DNA from 2 places in the Pantoea sp. X-Soil-TKNS-1279 genome. Region 2 is predicted to be linked to the other one. Evidence: predicted binding sites of a transcription regulator. Region 2 holds the regulator's gene; the other holds the start of a gene.
The links. The regulator PurR, encoded in region 2, represses purine synthesis genes. The targets are predictions, from matches to a motif close to CANGCAAACGTTTGCNTG.

Region 1: a site for PurR is predicted at 865-882, ahead of tusA (sulfurtransferase TusA). Genes of this name have one in related genera too.

What each region holds. Positions count from the first base shown of each region.
Region 1 covers NZ_AP035948.1:342,249-346,404, forward strand. The annotation lists gene AC6I8N_RS01520 (7-cyano-7-deazaguanine/7-aminomethyl-7-deazaguanine transporter) at 84-749, opposite strand; gene tusA (sulfurtransferase TusA) at 943-1,194, shown strand; gene AC6I8N_RS01530 (zinc/cadmium/mercury/lead-transporting ATPase) at 1,212-3,476, opposite strand; gene AC6I8N_RS01535 (lysoplasmalogenase) at 3,571-4,156, opposite strand, start outside.
Region 2 covers NZ_AP035948.1:1,961,064-1,965,219, reverse strand. The annotation lists gene AC6I8N_RS09335 (Grx4 family monothiol glutaredoxin) at 1-196, opposite strand, end outside; gene AC6I8N_RS09330 (C40 family peptidase) at 560-1,345, shown strand; gene cydH (cytochrome bd-I oxidase subunit CydH) at 1,408-1,497, opposite strand; gene purR (HTH-type transcriptional repressor PurR) at 1,783-2,808, shown strand; gene punR (DNA-binding transcriptional activator PunR) at 2,805-3,716, opposite strand; gene punC (purine nucleoside transporter PunC) at 3,825-4,156, shown strand, end outside.

The sequences.
Region 1 (4,156 bases), 1.6 Mb from region 2:
ATCAAATCGGAATCGGCGGTCAAAAGCAACCGCCGGTTTGTCAGGAAATCTTAGCGTGGGTGCGGCGAGGGTACTACGTAGAATTAACCGAAATTGAGCTGACGCTGGGCCGAACGCTCAGCCAGACGCTTCAGGGTTGCGTTCAGCAGTACGCCATAGGCTGGCAGGAAGAAAAGCATGCAGATCATTACTTTGAAGCTGTAATCCACCAGCGCGATTTCCACCCAGTGCTGAGCCATAAACGGGTCCGGACTTTTGTAGAAGGCGATAAAGAAGAACGCCAGCGTATCGCTGATATTACCGAGGAACATGGCTGCGCCGGGTGCAATCCACCACTGCGGCAGACGACGCAGACGGTTAAATACATGCACATCCAGAATCTGTCCCAATGCATAGGCCATAAAGCTGGCACTGGCGATTCGGGCCACGAACAGGTTCACTTGCTCCAATGACGCCCAACCCTGCCATTCGCCCTGATAAAACACGCAGGAGACGATGTAAGAGATAAACAACGCCGGCACCATCACCGCCAGAATAATGCGTCGCGCCAGTGGCGCGCCAAAAATACGCACGGTGAGATCGGTCGCGAGGAAAATAAACGGAAAGCTGAACGCACCCCAGGTGGTGTGGAAGCCAAAAATGGCCACCGGCAACTGCACCAGATAGTTACTGGAAGTGATCACCAGCAGATGAAACAGCGACAGCCAGAACAGCGCATGCATGCGCTGACGCGGAGAAAAAGCGATCATGTTGAGCCTTTTTAGTGTTGGGGTGAGGGAACCCAGTACCGCAGTTTGCTGCGGTGGTTAATAAAAAATCGGCGGCATCTTATCGCGTTGTGCGATTTATGCAATGGTTAATATTAACGCAATCGTTATCGCCTTGCGCTGATGATTTAGCGCGCTAGAATGAGCGCCCTCCCTTGAAAACAGACAGAGAATCATGAGCGATCCCTTTTCCGCGCCGGACCACACCCTGGATGCCCTTGGCCTGCGCTGTCCGGAGCCGGTGATGATGGTGCGCAAAACCGTGCGCCAGATGCAGGCGGGTGAAACCCTGCTGATTATCGCCGACGATCCGGCGACCACGCGTGATATTCCCGGCTTTTGCCGTTTTATGGAGCATACGTTGCTGGCACAGCAGACGGAAAGCCTGCCGTATCAGTACCTGATCCAGAAAGGCGCGGACGCCTGAGGGCATCCGCGCGCAGCTTAACGTGAACGCAGCAACCGCAGCGCATTGGCAGTCACCAACGCGGTGGCACCGGAATCCGCCAGCACTGCCAGCCACAAGCCGGTAATGCCGAGTAGCGTGGTGATGAGGAACAAGGCCTTCAGCCCCAGCGCCAGCGCGATATTCTGACGGATAATGCGGCGGGTACGGCGTGCCAGCGCCACGGTGCGCGGCAGAATCGCCAGCCGGTTTTGCGTCAGGGCCGCATCGGCTGCTTCCAGTGCAACATCGGTGCCGCTGCCCATCGCAATCCCTATGGTAGCGGCTTTCATCGCCGGGGCATCATTGATGCCATCGCCAATCATTGCCAGCGATTGTTGTGCATCCAGATCGCGTACCGCGGCAACCTTATCAGCAGGCAGCAGGCCCGCGCGATAATCAATCCCCAGGTCTGCGGCGATGGCGGCGGCGGCACGCGGATTATCACCGGTTAGCATCAGGCTGCTGACATCGAGTTGTTGTAGCGCCGCTACGGCGCTCGCGGCCTCGCTTCGTAACTTATCCTGCAACGCCAGCACACCCAGCGGGCGGGCATCCTGCAACAGCACCACCACGGTTTTTCCTTCGGCTTCAAGCTGCGCGATGGTTTGCTGCTGATCCTCAAGCAGGTTTTTCACTTCGCGCGGGGCCAGCAATTGATAGCTGATGCTCGCAATCTGCGCTGCAATGCCGCCACCGGGCAACGTGCGCTGATCGCGGGCCTCAGGCAGGGAAAGCTGGCGACGGCTGGCTTCCGCGACGATCGCCATTGCCAATGGGTGACTGGAGCCAAGTTCTACCGCTGCGCCTGATGTTAGCAAGGTTTCAGGTTGGGCGTCACCAAAGGGTACCACGTCGGTCACCTGCGGCTTACCCTCGGTCAGGGTGCCGGTTTTATCAAACGCCATGATGGTGACGCGGCTGAGTCTTTCCAGCGCGGCTCCCCCTTTAATCAGCGCTCCCTGACGTGCCGCAGCAGCCAGCCCAGAGGTAATGGCTGCCGGGGTAGAGATCACCAGTGCACAGGGGCACCCAATCAGCAGCAGCGTCAAACCTTTGTAAATCCATGACAGCCAGTCAGCGCCACCCAACAGCGGCGGCAACGTCATCACCAGCACCGCCAGCAACATAATCGCCGGGGTGTAAAGGCGGCTAAAGCGATCGATAAAACGTTCGATCGGTGCGCGGTGGCTTTCTGATTCCTCGATCAGTTGCAGGATACGATCAATAGCGCTGTGGCCGGGTTCCGAGATCACTTGTAGCGTTACCAGACGGTCGACGCTGGTGGCTCCGGCCATCACTGTCTCACCGGGTTGGCGTGCTACCGGCAACGATTCGCCGGTCAATGCGCTTTCGTCAAAGCTGGCCGCGCTGGCAAGTAACTCGCCATCGGCAGGCAAACGGCCACCCGCAGCCACTTCAATGACATCGCCGGGGCGTAAATCCGCCAGCGCGACTTGTTCACGCTGTGCACCACGCACGCGGGTAGCGGTATCCGGGCGCAGCGCCATCAGCGCGGTCACACCACGACGGGCGCGAGTGGCGGCATAGGCTTCCAGCCGTTCACCCAGCAGGAACAGCAGCAAGACCATCGCGGCTTCGGCATGGGCGCCAATCACCAGCGCACCGCCAGCGGCGAGGGTCATCAGGGTTTCGATACTGAAAGGGGAACCGCTACGTAGCAGACGCCATGCGCTGCGGGCCACCGGCAGCAGGCCGACTAAGGTGGTCACAATAAACAGGCGATCGCCCCAGACCGGAGCAACCAAGCTGAGGAGCCAACTGGCGAGCATCAATAGCGCCAGCAGCAGCAATCCGGCATTTTCCCGTAAACGGCCTGGTTGAGGTTGTGGCTCGGTGGAGGTCAGGCGGAAACCGGCGTTTTTTACCGCCTGTTCGATCGCCGGACGGATATCATTTTCAGCGTCAACCACCAGTTTCTCGCTGGCGAAGATGACACGGGCGTTGCGCACCTGCGGCAGTTTTTGTACGGCAGTTTCGATTTTGCGTGCGCAGCTCGGGCAATCCATCCCGGCAATTTGCCAGCGGAATTGTTGGGTGTCAGGGCCGGACCTGTCGCTCTCTTCGTCGGCGTCGCCACCGCCGGGACTGCCGTTATCGCAGCAGCTACAGTTGCTGTCTGGCGTGACCGGCTGTGCGGCGGAAATCTGTAATGTCACCGGGCGCGCGCGGCTAATGCCACAAAGTGGCTGCGGTTTGCTATGGCTTTTACCACAACGACAGGCGTGGGAATGTTGATGCATGTAACCTCCGGATTCAGGGACGGACAAAGGTCCGTACCCTGATGCTACACTCTGGAGTGCACTCCAGAGTCAAGCGTTGGAGCTTACTTTTTCTTCAATTGAGCCACAAAGAACGCACGATCATAAAATGACCGGCAAAGTAGCAGGCGGCAACGATGGCGCTATCCGGGCTGTAACGACGACGATAGTGGGTGATAAACCAGACGATATTCGCCAGCAGCAGCAATGCGGCACCGACCATGAGTGAGAAGCTGTAATCCGTCGGGCGGAAGAAGTAATTTTCAGCGGCCATCCAGGTCATGACCAGCGTCATGCCAATAAAGGTGCACACCGGCCAGCGCAACTCTTCCAGCTTGCTCCAGATGATGGCAATCAAGAGTACACCGATAATCAGCAGCGTTAGTGGTACCGGCCAGAAGAAGCTGATCGTCATATGCGCGGCAAAGCTGATGGTGTAGAGCAGATGCGAGAGGAAGAAAGCCCCCAGCGCATACAGCATCTGCTGGCGAGGCAACAGCGTCAGCGCATCGCCAACCAGCGTGGCGACCAGGCCGGCAAGAATCAGGTAATCGGTGGGGTTAAAGGTGGGCGCTTGCCAGGCCCAGGCCACCAGCAGCAACAGGGTGACGGGTTTAAATAACCAACGTTGCCACTGCGGGCCGCGGTAAGTTGCATCGACA
Region 2 (4,156 bases):
TGGCATATTTTGGTAACTCGGCACGAATATCCGGGTTTTGCAGGATATCAACATACGCGAAGCGCTCACCACAGGCAGACAGAGCCTGTACCGCTTGTGCAGAGAAACCGCAGCTTGGCAGTTTCGGCGAACCTTTCATGTACAGCAGGATCGGGTTTTCTGCGATCTGGCGCTGGATTTTCTCAACAGTACTCATTTTTGCCTTCCTTAATTCCTCACTTCGTGTTTGTTTATTGTAGCGATTTCACCCCCGCACTAAAACGGGATTTTGCGGTTCAGGCACATCAATCGCCATGTTTGTTAAGTTCCGGTGCCATAAATAACATTTTCATATCGTGATTAAGCATGAACCGATTAATAATTAGCAATATATCTGCTGGGTTAACCAGCTGAAATCGCTCATTTTTGCCCCATATCAACTCTGCTAACACATTAATAGAAAAATGCCTTACCTTTTAGAAAAAAACTGGATTAGAATCATCTCGGTGCTGATCGTTGATCAGATTTTTCTAACATAGCTGCGGGCTGTTTCTTCAGACTGCTTAACCTGTACCGGACTATGCGTTTACTCATTACGCTTTTTATGCTGGCTTTCGCCCAACTGTTTTTTAATGTGGCTTCTGCGTCACCGCATGCGCCCATCAATGCCAGTTTGCATAACGCTGAGAAAAAAAGTGCGCGCGAAGATGAGCGTCGCAAGCGACGTCCGGTAAAAACCAGCACCAAAAAATCCCGTCTTGCTACCAGTGTTCAGAAGCTAAAGCTGAAAAAACAGCCGAAAATGGAAACGGCGCTGCATAAAACCCGCAGCAAGAAAGCCCTGCTGAAATCACCGTCAAAAAAATATGGTCACCAACGTCTGGCGAAGAGAAGCGCGAAGCAGGACGATGACCGCGATTTGACCACCATCAAGATGAGCAATTCTCACCGTCAGCGCTATCAGAAAGCACGCGAAACCGCGATGAACAAGCTGATGGGGCAGATTGGTAAACCATACCAATGGGGTGGCACTTCACCGCATACCGGTTTCGATTGCAGCGGTCTGGTGTGGTACGCCTATAAAGACCTGGTCAAATATAAATTCCCGCGCACTGCCAACGAAATGTATCACCTGCGTGATGCGGCACCGATTAAGCGCGATATGCTGGAGAAAGGGGATTTGGTGTTCTTCCGCATCAATAATCGCGGCACTGCCGATCATGTCGGTGTTTATCTTGGTAATGGCAAATTTATCCAGTCGCCTCGTACCGGTAAAGATATTCAAATCAGTGCATTGGGTGAGGATTACTGGCTGAAACACTACGTCGGGGCACGCCGTATGATGACCCCCAAAACTATCCGCTAAAAAACGCCCGATACCCGATAAAACAAGAAGCCGGACCCTGATTTTCAGGTCCGGCTTTTTTATTAATGAAGGATCGCGGTGAAGCTGAACACGATAATCATTAGTAGCGCGCCCACAGTGGTAAACAGCGCCAGTTTCAGGTCTGTACTCATCACAACTCCTTAGTCACAATAAATGAAGGGTTATCGTAATTTTCTCACAGCCTCCGGCAAAAATCTCGTCTTATCCGCGCCAGCTTGCTAGAATCGCCGCCTTTCGTTGCGCAACAGATTTTGCGCACGCTGTGTTTGCGGCAAGTTAAAGCGTTATTGACCAGGTGTTAATGTCTTTTTCTTCGCCATTCGCCCCGAAAATCGGGGCGCAAAACCATTAGCAGACGCAAACGTTTAACAATATACTTATCAGTTAGTTGCGATAAGCCCGGGAGTACCATTTTCATGGCAACAATTAAAGATGTGGCGAAACGCGCCGGTGTCTCCACCACCACGGTTTCGCATGTCATCAACAAGACGCGTTTTGTCGCGGAAGAGACGCGTAACGCCGTATGGGAAGCGATCAAAGAGCTGCATTACTCGCCCAGCGCCGTGGCGCGCAGCCTGAAAGTCAACCACACCAAAACGCTGGGGCTGCTGGCCACCTCCAGTGAAGCCCCCTATTTTGCCGAGATAATCGAGGCGGTGGAAAACCACTGTTTCGATCGCGGCTACACGCTAATCCTGGGCAATGCGCATAACGACCTGCAAAAACAGCGCGCATATCTGTCGATGATGGCGCAGAAGCGTGTCGATGGCCTGTTGGTGATGTGTTCAGAATACCCTGACGACCTGCTGACCATGCTGGAAGAGAACCGTAATATCCCGATGGTGGTGATGGACTGGGGCGCATCGCGTGGCGATTTTACCGATACGGTGCAGGACAATGCGTTTCAGGGTGGCTATCTCGCCGGGCGTTACCTGATTGAACGCGGTCATCGTGACATTGGTGCCATCCCCGGACAAATGGAGCGCAACACCGGCGGTGGCCGCCATGCCGGTTTCATGCAGGCGCTGAATGAGGCAGGCATCACCGTGCGGCCCGAGTGGATTGTGCAGGGCGATTTTGAACCGGAATCCGGATATCAGGCGATGCAGCAGATCCTCAATCAGAAGCAACGCCCGACTGCTGTGTTCTGCGGTGGCGATATCATGGCGATGGGCGCGATCTGTGCTGCGGATGAAATGGGTCTGCGGGTCCCGCAGGATATCTCAGTGATCGGCTATGACAACGTGCGCAACGCGCGTTATTTCACGCCGGCGCTGACCACTGTTCATCAACCTAAAGCTCAGTTAGGCGAAAAAGCGTTGGAAATGCTGCTGGATCGTATCACCAGCAAACGTGAAGAGCCGCAGACCATCGAAGTTCAGCCAACGCTGATTGAACGCCGTTCAGTCGCTGACGGCCCGTTCCGCGACTACCGCCGCTAAGTTTCCGTTTCGCTCAACCATTCATGGTTGAGCGTTTCGGCATCGCCGAGATAACTCAGCAACCAACCCAGAGCCGGCGAGTTCCGTAGTTCCGACCAACTGACACAGCATGGGCTCTCCGGGAACGGCGTGGGTAACGGTAACTCGGTTAATGCTCCGCTATCCAGCAATGGCCGGGCTAAATGGCCCGGCACCATCCCTACGCAGAGTCCCGCCAGCAGGCAGTCAACGCCGGTTTCCCATTCCGGCACCACCAGCCGGCGTTGATTATCTAACGTCCAGGTCATGCGCCGCGGCAACGCCCGTGAAGTGTCTTCCAGCACCAGAGAAGGCCAGGCCCGCAACGTTTCGTCATCCAACAAGGTACTTTTTGCCAACGGATGATCGGGGCTGACCACGCAGCGCCAGTTCAACGCGCCCATATCCTGAAAGGCGAAACGCCCACCGACCGGGATCGCCTGAGTGGCCCCAATCGCTACGTCGACCCGCCCATCGGCCAGTGCATCCCATACACCATTAAACACTTCATAACTGATAATCAGCTCCATGTCGGGAAAGTGGCGGTAGAAATCCTTCACCAGTTGTCGGGTGCGATGAGGTTTAACGATGCAATCCACCGCGATACTCAGCTGACCACGCCAGCCATTTGCCAACTGCTGGCACTGCCGCCTCGTCGCCAGCATTTTTTTGATAACACTACGCCCTTCCCGGACAAAATGCTCCCCGGCTGCCGTCAGCACCACTTCCCGATGCTGACGTTCGAACAACGGCACCGCCAGCCAGGTTTCGAGCTGCCGTACCGTGTAGCTGATGGCAGAAGGCACCCGATGTAACTCTTGTGCTGCCGCACTAAAACTACCGCTGCGGGCCACCGCATCTACCACTTCAAGCGCATATTCAGACCACATATTTTTGCCTGCAAATTTTTTGATAGCACCGCGCAAATATTAGCGTTTCACAAAACCTGGCGCACGCTTTTACACTCCTCCGCGTTTACCTGTCTAAAGAGAATTACCATGTTGTCATCAAAAGGATTTCTGCCTTATCTTGCTTTACTCAGCATGCTGGGCTTTCTTGCTACGGATATGTATCTGCCGGCATTCGGTGCCATGCAGCAGGATTTTGCTACCGCCCCCGGTACCATCAGCGCCAGTCTGAGTCTGTTCCTTGGTGGTTTTGCCTGTGCGCAGGTCTTCTGGGGACCGCTGTCAGATCGCTTCGGACGTAAACCGGTTCTGCTGGCGGGATTAGCGATTTTTGCCCTGGGTTGTCTGGGCATGTTGTGGGTGAGCGACGTCCGTTTGATGCTGGCGCTGCGCTTTGTGCAGGCGCTGGGTGTTTGCGCTGC